Regions from separate parts of the Gracilibacillus thailandensis genome, predicted to be linked through region 2. Evidence: predicted binding sites of a transcription regulator. Region 2 holds the regulator's gene; each other region holds the start of a gene.
What was found. Region 2 encodes Rex, which represses fermentation and respiration genes when NADH is low (regulators of the CRP and FNR family bind a similar motif). Its sites were predicted from a motif close to TTGTGAAATATTTCACAA; they were not measured.
Positions count from the first base shown of each region.

Region 1: a site for Rex is predicted at 1,579-1,596, ahead of GH715_RS13930 (nitrate/nitrite transporter). Genes of this name have one in related genera too.
Region 3: a site for Rex is predicted at 1,513-1,530, ahead of GH715_RS09330 (nitrate reductase subunit alpha). Genes of this name have one in related genera too.
Region 4: a site for Rex is predicted at 2,444-2,461, ahead of ric (iron-sulfur cluster repair di-iron protein). Genes of this name have one in related genera too.

Region 1 covers NZ_WJID01000047.1:624-5,456, forward strand. The annotation lists gene GH715_RS13930 (nitrate/nitrite transporter) at 22-1,515, opposite strand; gene ahpC (alkyl hydroperoxide reductase subunit C) at 1,809-2,372, shown strand; gene ahpF (alkyl hydroperoxide reductase subunit F) at 2,388-3,914, shown strand; gene GH715_RS13945 (Gfo/Idh/MocA family protein) at 4,002-4,833, opposite strand, start outside.
Region 2 covers NZ_WJID01000017.1:83,958-88,790, forward strand. The annotation lists gene groL (chaperonin GroEL) at 1-349, opposite strand, end outside; gene groES (co-chaperone GroES) at 420-704, opposite strand; gene GH715_RS07160 (CPBP family intramembrane glutamic endopeptidase) at 1,009-1,719, shown strand; gene GH715_RS07165 (YdiK family protein) at 1,724-1,933, shown strand; gene GH715_RS07170 (redox-sensing transcriptional repressor Rex) at 1,978-2,625, opposite strand; gene GH715_RS07175 (ABC-F family ATP-binding cassette domain-containing protein) at 2,797-4,722, shown strand.
Region 3 covers NZ_WJID01000024.1:68,243-73,075, forward strand. The annotation lists gene GH715_RS09325 (PEP/pyruvate-binding domain-containing protein) at 1-872, shown strand, start outside; gene GH715_RS09330 (nitrate reductase subunit alpha) at 1,598-4,833, shown strand, end outside.
Region 4 covers NZ_WJID01000110.1:165-3,969, reverse strand. The annotation lists gene GH715_RS20625 (ArsR/SmtB family transcription factor) at 1-884, shown strand, start outside; gene GH715_RS20620 (response regulator) at 1,126-1,485, shown strand; gene GH715_RS20615 (hypothetical protein) at 1,792-2,346, opposite strand; gene ric (iron-sulfur cluster repair di-iron protein) at 2,519-3,220, shown strand; gene GH715_RS20605 (HesB/YadR/YfhF family protein) at 3,392-3,691, shown strand.

The DNA of each region.
Region 1 (4,833 bases), on a different contig from region 2:
ATATTAAAATTGGCACATAAATCACTCATGTATTTCACTAAATACCCCGACATAATTAGTTATATTATCCCCTGCATCTTTTAGCACACTTATAGACAACCATTGCGTATAGAGTTCTCCGTTTTTACGCTTATTAGTAATCTTACCTTGCCAAATGTCTTTCTCTTTCAACTGCTTCCACATTCCTTCATAAAAACGTGGATCTTGCTGTCCAGAGCTTAATATATTGGGATTCTGACCAATTACTTCTTCTTCGCGATAACCGGTTATTCGTTCAAAGGCTCGGTTTATCTTTGTAATGCTGCCATTTTCATCGGTCACTAAAATGCCTTGTCCCGCATTATTCACAATATAGTTGGACAAATTCAATTTATCAGTATAATACATCCAAATAATGATGATTAAACTCGCCAGTGCAAACTGGGATAGTGCCATAAAGCCAATCGCATAGTGACCATTAATATCATAAACCAAAGTGAGAATTATCGGTGGGAAAAATCCACCTAATCCTCCCATGGCAGCCACAATACCATTAACGATTCCTGCTTGTTTAGTGAAATATAAAGGAACAAGTTTAAAAATCGTCCCATTGCCAATACCAGCAAATAGTGCCACTGATAAACTACCAATTGTGTATAGCGGTATCGTTGGTGAAAAAGATAACAGAACACCTGAAATCGTCAAGCCTGTAAAAACGAACATCAACACTTTAAATGGGTCAAATTTATCTCCTAACCAGCCACCAACAGGTCTGAGTAATGTACATAATGCAATAAAGCCCGCCGTTCGTAATCCGGCATCAACTTCAGATAGTTGAAATTCCGATACTAAAAAGTTTGGTAAATAAACCGTTAAAGCAACAAAGGACCCGAATGTTAAGAAGTAAAAGAAGCTTAAAAACCATAGTTTATTATTTCTATAAACTCCTAATACCTGTTGCTTTAATGAAGTTTGAACTTTTGGTTCATGGCGATCTCCCCATATAAAGTTGAGCACCGCAAACAGTAATAAGGGAATAATAAATGTAAACACTGCCATTCGCCAACCAAACATCCCAGCAATAATTGGTGCACCAAATGAAGTAATCGCCGTCCCGATGTTCCCGACACCATAAATACCGTTCACAAATCCGTGTTTTTCTTTCGGATAATATTTCGGTAGTGACGTAACCCCGACAGAGAATACCGCTCCACCAATACCAAGGAATAATCCTGATAGAATTAAATCTGTGAAACTATTTGCCATACCTAAATAACCAACTGGCAGGATTAAAAAGAGTAAACTTAACAGAAATAAACCTCGTGCCCCAAATCGATTCGTATAAAAACCTAACGGAACTCGTAATACAGAACCTAAGATAACAGGAACTGCGGTAACAAACGATATTTGTCCTGCAGTTAAGCTAATATCTTGCTTAATAAAACTCATTAAAGATGAGAGTAATACCCATACCATAAAGCCGACGACAAGGCTAAGTGTTTGTAAGGGTAGTTGCATTTTTTTCACATTCATCATGTTCACCCATCCTTTCTTACACTGTTTTGTTAATGTCATAATATCGGCTCTCAATTAAAAATTGTGTGATCTTCTTCACATCTTGAATAATAATTTTATAATTGTGAATAAACCATGAATTTTACGTTCAAAATGGTAGAATAGATAGATTTATTTTTACGAATTTATGAAATATCATTTGTATCATTACACTTATAAGATAATTTATTTTATAATAATTGTTGTGTAATGAATACTTTTTTTAGAGAATAAGTATTCAAAAAATAAAAAAATACACAAGGAGGACAATCATTATGTCATTAATCGGTAAAGAAGTACTACCATTTCAAGCATCTGCATTCCGTCAAGGAGACTTTGTAGATGTAACAGAAGAAAATTTTAAAGGTCAATGGAGCATTGTTTGCTTCTACCCTGCAGACTTTACCTTCGTTTGCCCAACAGAATTAGAAGACCTACAAAATCAGTATGCAGAATTACAAAAGTTAGGTGTAGAAGTATACTCTGTATCTACGGACACGCACTTTACACATAAAGCATGGCACGAAAGCTCTGATGCAATCGGTAAAATCGAATACACAATGATCGGTGACCCTTCACACATCATCTCTCAAAACTTTGATGTACTACGCGAAGACGAAGGTTTAGCTGATCGCGGAACATTCATTATTGACCCTGATGGTGTCATCCAAGCAGCGGAAATCAATGCAGAAGGTATTGGTCGTGACGCAAGCTCACTAATTAACAAAATTAAAGCAGCTCAATACGTGCGTAACAATCCTGGTGAAGTGTGCCCCGCTAAATGGGAAGAAGGCGGCGAAACACTTAGACCAAGTATTGATCTAGTAGGGAAAATATAAGAAAAGAGGGTCAAAATGCTTGATCAAGAAATAAAAACACAGCTTAATGAATATTTGAAACTGTTAGAAAATGATATTGTCATCAAGGCAAGCGTCGGTTCTGACGATGTTTCAAAAGAAGTAGACGAACTAGTAAATGAAATTGCAAGCATGTCTGATAAAATCACAGTAGAGAAAGGCTCTTTTGACCGCACTCCTAGCTTTAGCATTAATCGTGCAGGCGAGGACACTGGCGTTATTTTCGCTGGTGTCCCACTTGGTCATGAGTTTACTTCTCTTGTGTTGGCATTATTACAAGTAAGTGGACGTCCACCTAAAGTGGATGATTCTATTATTGAACAAATCAAAAAACTAGAAGGTCCGCTTAACTTCGAAACGTATGTAAGCTTATCATGCCAAAAGTGTCCTGATGTCGTTCAAGCACTTAACATTATGAGTGTTGCACATCCTGACATTACTCATACGATGGTAGAAGGATCTGCTTTTAAAGAGGAAGTAGATAGTAAAGACATCATGGCTGTTCCTTCCGTTTATTTAAATGGCGAACAGTTTGTTGATGGTCGACAAACCATCGAAAGCATCCTTGAAGCACTAGGAAGCAGTGCTGACATTTCCGAGCTAAATGATAAGGATCCTTATGATGTATTAGTCGTTGGTGGAGGACCTGCTGGTTCCAGTGCTGCTATTTATGCTGCTCGTAAAGGTATCCGTACTGGTATCGTGGCAGAACGCTTTGGTGGACAAGTACAAGACACACTTGGTATTGAAAACTTCATCACAACGAAATATACAGAAGGTCCTAAATTAGTAGCTAACATGGAAGAGCATGTACGTGATTATGATGTAGATATCATGAACTCTATGCGTGCTAAATCTTTAGAGAAAAAAGATCTTTTTGAACTAGAATTAGAGAATGGTGCAACACTAAAAAGTAAAACAATTGTACTTTCAACCGGTGCTCGCTGGCGTAATATCGGTGTTCCTGGCGAAGCAGAGTTCAAGAACAAAGGTGTTGCATACTGTCCACACTGTGACGGTCCCATCTTTGAAGGAAAAGATGTTGCTGTAATCGGTGGTGGAAACTCTGGTGTCGAAGCAGCTATTGATCTAGCAGGTATTGTTAAACATGTAACACTGATTGAATTCGCTCCAGAATTAAAAGCAGATAATGTTTTACAAGACCGCCTATATAGTCTATCCAATGTAACAGTGCTTACAAACGCCAGAACTTCTGAAATCTATGGTTCTGACAAAGTCGAAGGACTAAAATACGTAGATCGAGAATCAGAAGAAGAGAAACAAATTGAGCTTGCAGGTGTCTTCATTCAAATTGGACTTGTTCCAAACACAGAGTGGTTGAAGGATACTTTGGAGTTAAATAAGTTTGGCGAGATTGTAGTCGATGAGCGTGGTACCACAAGTATCCCTGGTGTATTTGCAGCAGGTGACTGTACGAACAGCGCTTATAAGCAAATCATTATTTCAATGGGATCTGGTGCTACTGCGGCATTGGGAGCATTTGATCATTTGATTCGGAATTAACATAGAAAAGGCTGTCACACCGATGACAGCCTTTTTTATTTCTTATGGACAAGTTTTAGTGATGTTTGCATTTTTTGTCCGTAAGATTTATTTTTCATCAGCCTGAAATACAAGCCCGATTTCTTTTCGTGCCTGATCTAGTATTCGCATCGTTTTAAGGGAATGCTCCCATGTGTTGATATCATTTTCCAGCTTCTTTTGTTCAATTGACTCGATAAATGATTTTGCTTCATAATACATCGTGTTATCTTCTTGCCCGGCATTTAAAACCTCTTCAGAACCATCTTTGTACACGATTTTTACATTGTTCATATCAGAAAGTTTCCCAATAACAATTGATCCTTTTTCCCCTTGAATTTCTGATGGGATAGCAGAGTTCGTAATTTTAGAAAACATACAGACACCGTTCAATGAGGGATAGTCCACTGTCACGGTTCCTTCACCGTCAACATCCGATTCCAACATATATGCTGTTGCTTTCACACGGTCTGGTCCGCCAAATAAAGCGACCATCGGATAAATGCAATATACACCAATATCCATTAATGACCCATTTGACAATTCTGGTTTAAATGCGTTTAATACAATTCCTTCTTTGTATTTATCATAACGAGAGGAATATTGACAGAAGTTCGCAACATAGCGGCGAACTGGTCCAATTTTAGCTAAACTTTCTTGAATAAGCTTAAAATTAGGAGTATGCGTCGTTTTCATTGCTTCCATCAGCGTGACGTTTTGTTGTTTTGCGGTATCAATCATCGCTTGTACCTCTTGCTGATTAGAGGCAAAAGGTTTTTCAACAATAACGTGTTTACCACCTTTCATACAAGCTGTCGCATGTTCACAGTGATAAGCTGTCGGTGAAGCAATATAAACGGCATCGACTTTGTCACTGTCTGCCAACTCCTGAATAGTTGTA
Region 2 (4,833 bases):
GGCGTACACCTACTGGGTTTGCACCAGATGCAACGTTTTTAAGACCTTCTTGGATCATTGCTTGTGCTAATACTGTTGCAGTTGTTGTACCGTCACCAGCTACATCATTTGTTTGAGAAGCAACTTCAGAAACAAGCTGTGCACCCATGTTTTCGAAACTATCTTCTAATTCAATTTCTTTAGCAATCGTTACACCATCATTTGTAATTAGTGGTGAACCATATTTTTTATCTAAAACAACGTTACGACCTTTTGGTCCTAATGTTACTTTTACTGCATTAGCAAGTGTGTCTACCCCACGTAGCATTGCGCGACGTGCTTCTTCACTAAATTTTAATTCTTTAGCCATTGTGAAAAAACCTCCTTAAAATTTGAAAAAATGTTATGTTATTTATCTTTAAAGCTCTTCGTTATCTTACTTAGCTTACAACTGCTAAAATGTCACTTTCACGAAGAATTAAGTATTCTTTACCTTCATATTTTACTTCTGTACCAGCAAATTTAGAGAAAATGATAGTATTTCCTTCTTCAACTTCAAGTGCCACTTTCTCTCCATTGTCGGTTACACGACCAGAACCAACAGCTACAACCTTACCTTCTTGTGGTTTTTCCTTCGCAGAATCTGGAAGAACAATTCCACTCGCTGTTTTTTCTTCTTGCTCTACAAGCTCAATAATGACACGATCACCTAATGGTTTTAGCATCTTTTCGTTACCTCCTTGAATTTCTCATTCATTATTTTGTTGATTATTAGCACTCGTTCAAGAGGAGTGCTAACACAATTATTATAATAATGAAAATTGATTTTTTTTGCAAGTATTTTAATATCGTTTTTTAAAAAAATTTATCCCGGTCGCTAACTATATAAGTGGAGGGTCTCCCCTCCACTTATGAACAGCAAAATACTCACATACTTCTATGTGTAGACGAAGTATTTCAATTTTATTCTAAATTTATGTTAAAATACGTATCATGACATTAAAAAGAGTTTAAGGGAGTCGTTATACTTTGCCAAGAAAATATATTTATTTGATCATAACGTATATTGCTATGCAGTTTTCCATCTTTTTGGCTCTACCGTTTGCTTCCTTCATTGAAGATTTGGATACTTTCCAAGCTAACTGGAATATTGCATCATTTGCGATAGCTTTGATGATATCTATCTATTTCATAAGGGATGAAGTGCAAGATTTCTTCCAAGCACAACAAAAGAAAATTGGCACCATTATACTGTGGTCTGTACTAGGTTTTTTCCTTGTAATGATAACACAAGGCGTTGCTGTTGTTATTGAGATGGTAGTTTTCAAAATCCCACCTGGTTCAGAAAATACAATGGACTTAATGAACATAGCACGACAAACTCCTTTGTTCATTGTAATTATTTCTATATTGGGACCAATTCTAGAAGAGTTAGTGTTTCGTAAAGCTATTTTTGGTTCACTCTATAAGAGAATGAACTTCTTTTTCGCTGCGTTGTTATCTGGGGTCATTTTCGCAGCTGTTCATAATGATTTTGAACACTTACTTATATACACTTCAGTTGGAATGGTGTTCGCCTTTCTTTACGTTGAAACGAAACGAATCCTTGTACCAATTATTGTGCATATGTCGATGAATACATTTGCCGTAATCGGTCAACTGTCTGTCGATCCAGAAGAAATGGAACAGCAAATGGATCAAATAAAAGAGTTAATGACGATTCTTATTGGAGGACATTAGTATTATGCGTATTTCACCTTTACGGTCTGCCATTTTTTACATTGCATTAGGCGCTTTGTTCACCTTCATCGCAATCCAATCGGCAGATGAAACTGTTTTTAACTTTATTACCATTTTATTAGCAACCTTTGCAACAATTGATTTTGTGGTTGCGTTTAGATTAATCAATCTACATTTTCGCATAAAAAAGGCGAATGACAATAAGAAAAAATAGACTTAGCTACTGTTAGCTGAGTCTATTTTTTAGTAATAATATTTTTACTCTTCTCTCTCGTTCTCTAACGGATAATGCTTCATAAAATAGGCAAGTGATTGTAGTTCCACGGCTAAATCAATATGATGTACACGGACATTCTCGGGAACTGTAATTCTTGCCGGTGTGAAGTTCAAAATACCGCTGACTCCTGCTTTCACTAGACGATCAGTAATATTTTGTGCTTCCGATACAGGTACTGTCAAAATTGCAACAGAGATATTTTCTAAGTTCCCCTCTAAATCGTCAATGTGGTGCACTTGAATATCCCCTATCGTTTTGCCGACCTTTCGTTTATCAGCATCAAAAGCGACTTCAATTTTTGTATTATTATTTTTAGTGAAATTATAATTTAAAAAAGCGGTTCCTAAATTCCCTACACCAATTAGCGCAACGGGAGTATTTTCATCCTGATCTAATGTTTTTCGGAAAAACCCCAACAAATATTCGACATTATAGCCATAACCTTTTTTCCCTAAAGCACCAAAATAGGAGAAATCTCGTCTTATTGTAGCAGAATCGACTTTCATCGCTTCACTTAATTCTTTTGAAGAAACTCGCGACTTTCCCTGAATATGAAGATTATTTAAAAATCGATAATATAACGGCAAACGTTTCGCCGTCGCTTGTGGTATTTTATTTTGATTGATCATCATTCATTCCCCTTACTATAATTCGGTTTGGATTTGTGAATGTTTATACTTACTTTTTATTCTAACAGAAAAGCGGTTAAATGTCGTGAAAGAATTCACTTACAGCCAAATAACCGTGCTTGCAGTGGTTTCTGCTTTCCGATACACTGAACATATTAGAGGTGAAAGCAAATGATTTATTTACAAGTAAACAATTTAACCAAAAGGTTCGGTGCTGAACTGATCTTATCTAATATAAAATTAGAGATAAAAAGCGATGACCGGATTGCTATAGTGGGTCGAAATGGTGCCGGAAAATCCACTCTTTTAAATATTATTTCCAATCAACTTAGTTATGATGAAGGGGAAATTCATAAACCGAAAGATGTATCGTTAGGCTATCTTGCACAACATTCAGGTTTAAATTCTAATGAAACGATTTGGGACGAGATGCTTAAGATTTTTGAACACTTTCAAAAGGAAGAAAAAGCGCTACGTCAGATGGAACAGCAAATGGGCGATCCTGATCTACTTGCGGATAGTGAACGTTACGAGCAGTTGCTTGCCAGTTATGATCAAAAACAAGAAGCCTTCAAGCTTGCAGGTGGTTATCAATATGAAGCGGACATAAAAGCGGTGCTGAACGGCCTTGATTTCCCTGAAAGCATGTGGACGACCTCGATTGCTACACTAAGTGGTGGCCAAAAAACAAGATTAGCTTTAGGGAAACTTTTATTAACGAAGCCTGACATTCTCATATTAGATGAGCCTACCAACCATTTGGATATTCAAACTTTAACGTGGTTGGAAGGCTATTTAAACAATTATCAAGGTGCTGTCGTCATCGTCTCTCACGACCGCTACTTTTTAGATAAAACCGTAAATATTGTCTATGAAATCTCTCGACATCATTCAACTAAATATCATGGCAATTATAGTGATTATTTGCAACAAAAAGCAGCGAATTATGAACGTGATCTAAAGCTCTATGAGAAACAACAGAGTGAAATTAAAAGAATGGAAGAGTTTATTCAGAAAAATATTGTACGTGCTTCTACTACGAAACGTGCCCAAAGTAGACGTAGGCAGTTAGAAAAAATGGAAGTGATGGACAAACCAGCTGGCGAAGAAAGCTCTGCTAAGTTTACGTTTACAATTGATCGCAGAAGTGGTAACGATGTGTTAAAAATTAACGATTTAGCATTTCACTATCAAGAATCAGATCCATTCATTTTTTCAAATCTTAACTTGCATATCGAACGTGGAGATAGTGTAGCACTAGTCGGACCAAATGGTGTTGGAAAATCAACCTTATTAAAGACGATTATCGGGCAGCTAGATCCTGCTTCAGGTGACATTCAGCTCGGAACAAATGTACAGATTGGTTACTATGATCAAGAACAAACACAATTAAATCCTAAGAAAACGGTATTGAATGAACTGTGGGATGATTATCCAGTTATGAATGAAAAGGACATTCGTACCATTCTCGGTAACTTCCTTTTCAGCGGTGATGATGTGTTACGTAACGTTTCGGCTTTAAGTGGTGGGGAAAAAGCGCGTCTAGCACTAGCAAAATTAATGATGGAGAAGGCTAACTTCTTGTTACTTGATGAACCGACCAACCATTTAGATTTGGATAGCAAAGAAGTGTTAGAAGCTGCATTAATTGACTATCCTGGATCGATTTTATTTGTCTCTCATGACCGTTATTTTATTAATAAGATTGCAACACATGTATTAGAAATGCAAGCTAACAAAACAACACTCTACTTAGGTGATTATGATTACTATGTGGAGAAAAAACAAGAAGAACAAGAACTTGCCGAACTAAAGAAGGAAGAAAAGAAAACAGTCGACAAGTCTGATAATACAAAATCTAATTATGAAAAAGAAAAGCAATTAAAGAAAGAGCAACGAAAAAAAGAGCGTAGAATTAAGGAAATTGAAGATGATATTGAACAGCTTGAGTTAGAAATGGAAGAAATTGACCAAATGTTATGTGATCCTGATGTTTTTCAAGATCATGAAAAAGCATTGGAACTAACTAACCAAAATGACTCCTTAAAGGCAAGATTGGAATTATTAATGGAAGAATGGGAAACATTACACGAATAGACACAAAGGGCATTTTGCGAAATAGGCATTATGTCCTTTTCCATTTTACTTATCCTCAATTATGCACACCCTTATCCACTTATTCAGTCCTAGCAAATCAGTTATTAAGAT
Region 3 (4,833 bases), on a different contig from region 2:
ATGAGGCAATAGCCAATGTATGGGATGTCGAGCGTAATTTGTTCGCCTCGATTGATACCGAAACAGCTTTTCGTTTGAAGGATTTAGGGTATAAGAATATGCCGACACCATATATTCTCGATTTTAAAAACTTATTAAAAAATTCTACATTTCCAGAAGTGATGAGAGAAATTTTAGCAGAAATAGCGCGTGTTTATGATTATCCTGTCGATGTAGAGTTTACCGCTAATTTCCGTGGTAAAGATGACTTTAAGATTAACATTGTCCAATGTCGACCATTGCAAACCAAAGGATTGGGGCAATCAGTAGAAATACCAGAAATAAAACCAGATGAAGCCTGTTTTATACAAACAGAGGGTAGCTTTATGGGAGGTAATGTACGTATTCCAATCGATTATTGTATTTATGTAGATATGGATGGTTACCTCGATTTAAGTGAACAAGATAAATACAGTGTGGCACGCACCATAGGTAAAATAACAAGAGATCTCAAAAATGAACGTGTTTTTCTGGTTGGTCCTGGACGATGGGGGACGTCCACACCATCTCTAGGTGTTCCGGTTCACTTTTCAGAAATTCAACATGTGTCTGCTATCTGTGAGGTCTCCTCGCAAGAAAAAGGTTTTATGCCGGAATTATCCTATGGTAGTCACTTCTTTCAAGATATTGTTGAATCAGATATTTTTTATGCCGCTATTTTTGATGGAGAAGAAGGGGTTCGTTTTGAACCTTCTTACGTGACAAGCCGGGAAAACATCTTAACGAATTGGGTAGAAACTCCGACAATTCCGGAAGAAGTGATCCACGTTAGTAAAGTAACGGGGATGGAACTACTATCAGACATTGTGAAGCAGAAATTATTGTGTAGATAGTATTACGCTATAATATAAAGACTGGTGATTGTATCACTGAAATTGGAAAACTCCAGTAAAATTATAACAAGCTTTTTTCTGATTTTGAAAAGTGCTCAATAACTCGTAATGTTAATCCTACAGTTTTTTGCTGTAGGATTTTCTTATGGAGTTTTGTCTGTAAGCATTTTATGGGAAGTTTAAATGGAGATGTCTATGTAGGCGCAAAAAACTAGTTATATTGCAAAGAAGGAGAGTTTCGCAATAAACATGTCCCATTTCGCAATAAACAGCTGCGTCATAAAAAAGTTATCTCTTTAAAAGAGGTAAACTAAAGCATTCATCGAACTTTCATAAACTAACTTTTTACACGGAAAACCTCACATTTAAATTGTTAGATTTCCTGGTAAACGAATCATTACCGGGAAAACCGTTCACTTTTAATGACAGATTTCCCTGTTAATCCAACTTTACCGGGAAATCTTACAGTTTCATTTAGAAGTTTTGTTCGTAAAACGAATCATTAAGATAGCAAAGTAAGAATCCCACCTTTACATATTTACTTCAACTGCATAAACTTTTCAAACATTTTCAATCAAAATGTATAAATATTCACCAAACCTTGATATCTCGGTGTTTGTCACAAAATCGTCACGGTCTGGTGTGATTTTGTTCACACCTTGTATTGGTGTGTTCGTGATTTAATGAACATAAGCAATAGAGAATGGGAACACGGAGGGATCAAGATGTCAAACAAAAAATCTCCATTATGGCAACGTATGAATTATCTAAAACCAAAAGAAAAATATGCAAACAATCATAGCCAATTACAGGAAGGTGATCGGGATTGGGAAAATGTCTATCGCAGAAGGTGGCAGCATGACAAAGTGATTCGCTCTACACATGGTGTCAATTGTACGGGCTCTTGTAGCTGGAATATATTTGTAAAAGATGGCATTGTAACATGGGAAGGACAGTCAATTGATTATCCTTCTACAGGACCAGACATGCCAGACTTTGAACCACGTGGCTGCCCAAGAGGAGCAAGCTTTTCTTGGTATATTTACAGTCCGCTGCGTGTTAAATACCCTTATGTCAGAAAAAAATTATTAATGTTATGGCGTGAAGCTTTACAGATACATGAAAATCCGTTAGATGCTTGGAAGAGTATCGTGGAGGACCCGGAAAAAGCAAGAATGTACAAAAGTGCTCGAGGCAAAGGTGGTTTAGTCCGTGCCGATTGGCAAGAAGTTACTCAATTAGTAGCGGCATCTGTATTATACACAACGTTAACATATGGATCAGATCGTAACATCGGTTTTTCACCAATTCCGGCGATGTCCATGGTTAGTCATGCAGCAGGAAGTCGCTTTATGTCATTGCTCGGTGGACCAATGCTTAGTTTTTACGATTGGTATGCAGACTTACCACCAGCATCTCCGCAAATTTGGGGAGATCAAACAGATGTACCGGAAAGCTCTGACTGGTACAATTCCGGTTATATTATGACTTGGGGTTCAAACGTACCGCTAACCCGTACACCAGATGCACACTTTTTGGCAGAAGCACGATATAAAGGAACAAAAGTAGTGTCCGTAAGTCCGGATTATGCTGAATCGACCAAATTTGCAGATGATTGGATGTCGGTGAAACAAGGTACAGATGGTGCTGTTGCGATGGCGATGGGACACGTGATTTTAAATGAGTTTTATCAAAAAAATCGCACGCCATATTTTGAAGACTATGCTAAACAATATACTGATTTTCCTTTTACCGTCAGATTAAAACAAAAAGGAGACAACTATATTGCCGACCGTTTTCTACATGCGAAGGATTTAGCACTAGAAACGACCAATAGTGAATGGAAGCCATTAATGTACAATGCTTTAACAGAAGATTTCGCTTTGCCACAAGGAACGATGGGAAGTCGCTGGGATAAAGAGGGCAAATGGAACCTCAAGCTAATTGATGAACGGAATGGGGAAAAGATCGAACCAGTTCTCGGCTTTTTAGGCATCGAGGATACAATCAAAACAGTAGAGATTGCCTATTTCGATGCCAATACAAGATCAACGATGAAGCGTAACATTCCGGTGAAACAAGTAGCAATCAATGGGAAAATCGAGTATGTTACAACGGTTTATGATTTAATGCTCGCCAATTATGGTATTGACCGTGGCATTGGCGGTGATGTTGCTTCATCCTATGATGAGATCGAAGCTTTCACACCGGCATGGCAAGAGAAAATTACTGGTGTCGATCGAAATCTAGTAACCAAAATTGCTCGTGAGTTTGCGCAAAATGCGATTGATACCAATGGCCGCTCGATGATCATTGTCGGAGCAGGCATTAACCACTGGTTCCATTCCGATGCGATTTACAGAGCAGTTGTCAATCTGGTGATCATGGTTGGTGCTCAAGGTGTAAACGGCGGGGGCTGGGCACATTACGTCGGTCAGGAGAAGTTACGCCCTGCCGAAGGATGGAACACGATAGCCACCGCAAAAGATTGGCAAGCACCGCCGAAACTACAAAACGGAACATCCTTTTTCTATTTTGCAACGGATCAATGGCGCTATGAAGAAACATCGATCAATGAGTTAACAGCCAAAACGGTTGACGAGGCAAGATACGAACATCCAGCTGATTATAATGTGTTAGCAGCAAGGCTAGGTTGGTTACCATCTTATCCAACATTTAAGCAAAACAGTACGAAAGTATACGAAGATGCGGTGAAAGCTGGTAATCAAACACAAGAAGAAATCGGTAAATATGTGGCCGAGCAATTAAAAGAGAAAAAACTAGAATTTTCCATAGAAGACCCGGACAATCCGGTCAACTATCCAAGAACCCTTTTTGTCTGGAGAGCCAATTTAATCTCTAGCTCGGGAAAAGGTCATGAATATTTCTTAAAGCATTTACTAGGCGCAGATCATGGATTATTAAATGATGATCAAGACAGCTTACGGCCATCAGAAATACAGTGGCGTGATCAAGCACCAGAAGGAAAGTTAGATTTACTGGTTGACTTAGATTTCCGTATGGCAGGAACTGGTCTTTATTCCGATGTGATTTTGCCAGCAGCAACATGGTATGAGAAACACGATTTATCCAGTACCGATATGCACCCGTTTGTACACCCGTTCAATCCAGCAATTTCGTCACCATGGGAAGCAAAATCGGATTGGGATATTTTCAAAGCATTAGCAAAAGGGATTTCTGATTTAGCAGAAGAAGTAGGTTTTGAAGCATTTAAGGAAATTGTCACAAGCCCATTACAACATGATACACCACAAGAAATTGCACAACCGTTAGGTGAAATCAAAGACTGGTCAAAAGGTGAATGTGAACCAATTCCAGGTAAAACTATGCCAAATGTTCATGTCGTAGAACGTGATTATAAACAACTATATAAAAAGTTCACTTCACTGGGAGATAATATTGCGAAAAATCCTTACGGTGGTAAAGGAATCAACTGGTCCATGGCAAAGGAATATGAACAAACGATGCATGCGATCGGCCAAGTAGAAGAGGAAGGTATATCAAAAGGCTTACCTAATATCACCGATGCTCGCGATGCATGTGAAGCAATATTACGTCTGTCATCAACGACAAACGGTAAAGTAGCCGTGAAAGCGTGGGAAGCATTAGAAAAACAAACAAACTTAGAGCTGAAGGATTTAGCAGAAGAACGTGAGGAAGAACTGTTTACCTTTGCACAAATTAATGCACAACCTAAAACAGTAATTACGTCCCCGGCATTTAGCGGCTCAGAAAAAGGTGGCAGAAGGTACTCACCTTTTACTACCAATATCGAAAAATTAATTCCGTTCCGTACGATAACCGGAAGACAGTCATACTTTGTAGATCACGAAATGATGAAAGAATTTGGAGAAGAAATGGCGACGTATAAACCAATGCTTCACCATACTCCGTTTAAGAAGGACCGTCCGCCAGTGGAAGGGAAAGAAATAACGTTAAA
Region 4 (3,805 bases), on a different contig from region 2:
AGTCATCTTTACCAGTATATGAAGCATTAGCAAGCCAAGTCAGATTAGAAATTATTCAATTATTATCGAAAAATAAAATGAATATAAAGGAACTATCCAGTGTTTTAGGGATCAGTAGTCCGATTGTGACCAAACATATCGAAAAGTTAGAAAAAGCTGGTATCATTCGAACAGAAAAGATACCAGGGAAATCAGGGTTACAACGAATCTCCATACTAAAAGTCGACCACATCGAAGTCAATTTCCCTAAAAAAATCTATCATTCATTTGCTACATATGAAACATCAGTACCTATTGGTCATTACACAGACTATCATGTTGTACCTACTTGTGGCTTAGCGACTAGTAAAGACTTTGTTGGCCCGGTAGATCAAACCAAATACTTTATGGACCCTAAAAGAATGGATGCAAGAATATTGTGGTTTACACAAGGATTTATTGAATATAAAACTCCGAACTTTTTGCAAGAAGAAGATCAATTACAACAAATGGATATCAGTTTTGAAATCTCATCGGAGTTTCCATTTTCAAACGAAGTATGGCCATCTGACATTACTTTCACTTTAAACAATATCGAGTTAGGAACATGGCAAAGTCCAGGTGATTTTGCGGATACTAGAGGTAAATATACTCCTGACTGGTGGCCAAACAATATTAACCAATATGGGCTATTAAAAACGATTCGAATTACGTCACATGGCACCTATATGGATGGGGAACCTTTGTCAGATGTAACCATTCATGATTTAGACACTACTGTAGATGGATGGAAATTAAGAGTGGAAGTAAAAGAAGATGCCGAACACGTAGGTGGAGTCACATTGTTCGGAAAAGAGTTCGGAAACCATGATCAAGATATTAATTTTAAATTATATTATATTTAATAGATAGCTATTTCATAATGAAGTATGAAAAGAAAGAATCCGTCTCAATTTATTGGACGGATTTTTCTATTAGAAAAAATTATATATTCCATATCTTTACTACATCGCGAATTACTATCCTTCTAAAACTTTTTTCCTTTCTAAAGTGTAAAAAACAGCTTCACAACGCCTAATACTTCCTTTAAAATAATGGTAGAAGAATGTCGAATTATGAAATGAAAAAGAAAATGAGGGAACAGCGATGAAAAAAACAGTCATCATTGCAGATGATTCACGATTTATGAGACAGTGGCTTAAGCAGAAAATCGAACAACATTCCTATCAAGTTGTTGCGGAAGCCTCAACTGGTCTAGAAGCGGTGAAAGCATATCAACAATATAAACCAGATATTATCATCTTAGATATCGTTATGCCAAAATCGAACGGATTAGATGCCTTACTAAAAATCAAAGACTTAGACCCAAGCGCTAATGTCATCATGGCCTCTTCCCTCGCCACTAATGATAACGTAACAAGGGCATTGCACTATGGAGCCAAAGACTTTATCATCAAACCACACTTTCATAACTTAATACAAATTATGGATCATATTTTTGATTAGCAGCTATAGAACTATTTAATAGATAAACGTTTGTAGACCGGACATTTAGTGCCTTATTTATTAGAATAATAGCCTTTTTTTGATGTTGGTGGACATTTATTCCGTTATTCGGTTCATTTAAGTTAACATTAGAGCTTTTTTCTATGAATAGCGGAATAGATGTCCGCATGCAACCGGAAAACGGCAATTTTGTCACAAATTACGGAACAAATGTCCGCGCTCAGCCCTGATATAATCTAACAAACACAGCGACTTCCCACTCAGACCTTCAAAAAAGCTTGGCATTTATCTAGCCAAGCTTCCTAATTAAAATAATTCGTAATAGCTTTCTTGTCCAAGGTGCTGTACATATTTGTCCGCCAACTCTTTTAAATTCGTAGATTCTTCTAAAAAGAGCCACTGATCATCTTTCTCACCTGTATAAGATTTACGTTCTACTTGAAATGTTCTCGTTTCTTTATCCAATAATGTAAAACATAACTGCGCATCATATGTTTTATATTTCGGATCGGACAACGCCTCAACAATCAAAGGATTCTCATCGAATGGGACAGGATTTTCGTACGTATATAAATAGATACTTTTTTGTCTGATATCTAACTTATAATCCTTAATTGGACTATTATTTTCCATACTCTCTTTAAGTAACTGCACTTCTTCATCAGTTATTTTCCGCCTTGACTTCTTTGTTAAAAACACTCTTCCATTCGGGTGTTCATATATTTCATAACCTTCTGGAATGCTATCAACTGAAGTATTAGAATCATCTTTTTTAAAATAATAGGACGGATTACCTTTGTTCGTTTTCCTTACATGTAAATAGTACTCATCTCCACGAAAATTCGTATATTTCACTGCCATCTTTACACCACCTTTAGTTTCATAGCCGATACATAATCTCATGATTTTGCTTTCATTAGTATAACAAAAATCAGAATAAAGTGAAACTTTGAAAATAATGTGATTTGCATCACAATTAACTCCTTATCCTTTTGTTACAGTAAAAGTATATAAGTAAAGGAGGAACAATATCATGAGAGAATTTCAACTAACAGATACACCTGCAAATATTGTCAAAATATATCCAAGAGCAAGTGATTTTTTCAAAAAGGAAAAAATTGATTTTTGCTGTGGCGGCGATCAACCTCTTCAATCTATTCTTGATAAGAAAAAAAGACCTGTTGATGGGGAACAACTTATCAGATCGATCAATGACTCCTACCAAGCATGGATAGAAGCCGGGAATAAAGAGATCAATTGGGATGATGTCACTCCTTCAGAATTGGTTGACTATATTATGCAACATCATCATCACTATTTACATGAAGAGTTAACACCGCTCAGTCAGTTTGTTACAAAAATATACCGAGTACACGGTCCGCATCATCCGCATCTTGAAGATTTATATAAATTATTTCATCGATTCAAAATGGAAATGGAAGGTCATATGATTGAAGAAGAACGTGATTTATTCCCGCTTTTTGAAAAATATGACGTGGAACCAAGCAAAGCATTAAAAGAGCACATTTTCCAATTGAACAAAATGATGATCGAGGATCACGAATTTGTAGGTGAAATCATCCAACAAATGAACGAAATAACCAATGACTTTACATTGCCAGAAGGTGCATGTAATTCATACAGGATCACCTATGCTAGACTAGCAGAGCTAGAACAAAACACGTATCAACATATACACTTGGAAAACAATATACTCTTCAAGTCCATTTCATAGGATAGTAAAGACGCTAATAGTAGGATTAGCGTCTTTTACATATTTTCGACAATTTCCCGGGGAATATTTCCAAATAATTGTATTAGTTTATAATAATATAGTGTAAGAATGATAAATATTGGGAATAGCTTAAAGAGAATTATTTTAGTGTCATTAAAGGAGTGCATACGCATGGAAATCAAATTATCAGATCAAGCATTACAATGGTTTAAAGATGACGTTGGGGTAAGCGATGGAGATACAATTAAATTTCAAGCTAAATATGGTGGTTATAGCCCGATACATGAAGGTTTTTCACTAGCCTTTGCACTAAATGAACCAATGGAGGATACGATTACAACTACGGAAAGAGATGGTATTACCTTTTTTATTGATGCGACAGATGCATGGTATTTTGAGGGGTATAATTTAATTGTCGAATATAATGAACAATTAGATGAAGTTGCATATGATTATGAAGAAATCCAGTAAAGAGTGAGGAAATCCCTCACTCTTTTTCTTTTAGCTAAATCTCCCATACTCTCGAACCAAATACAACGAAACAGGAAGAAATTATGTTAAAATAAAGGAAGACTTATCAGGAAG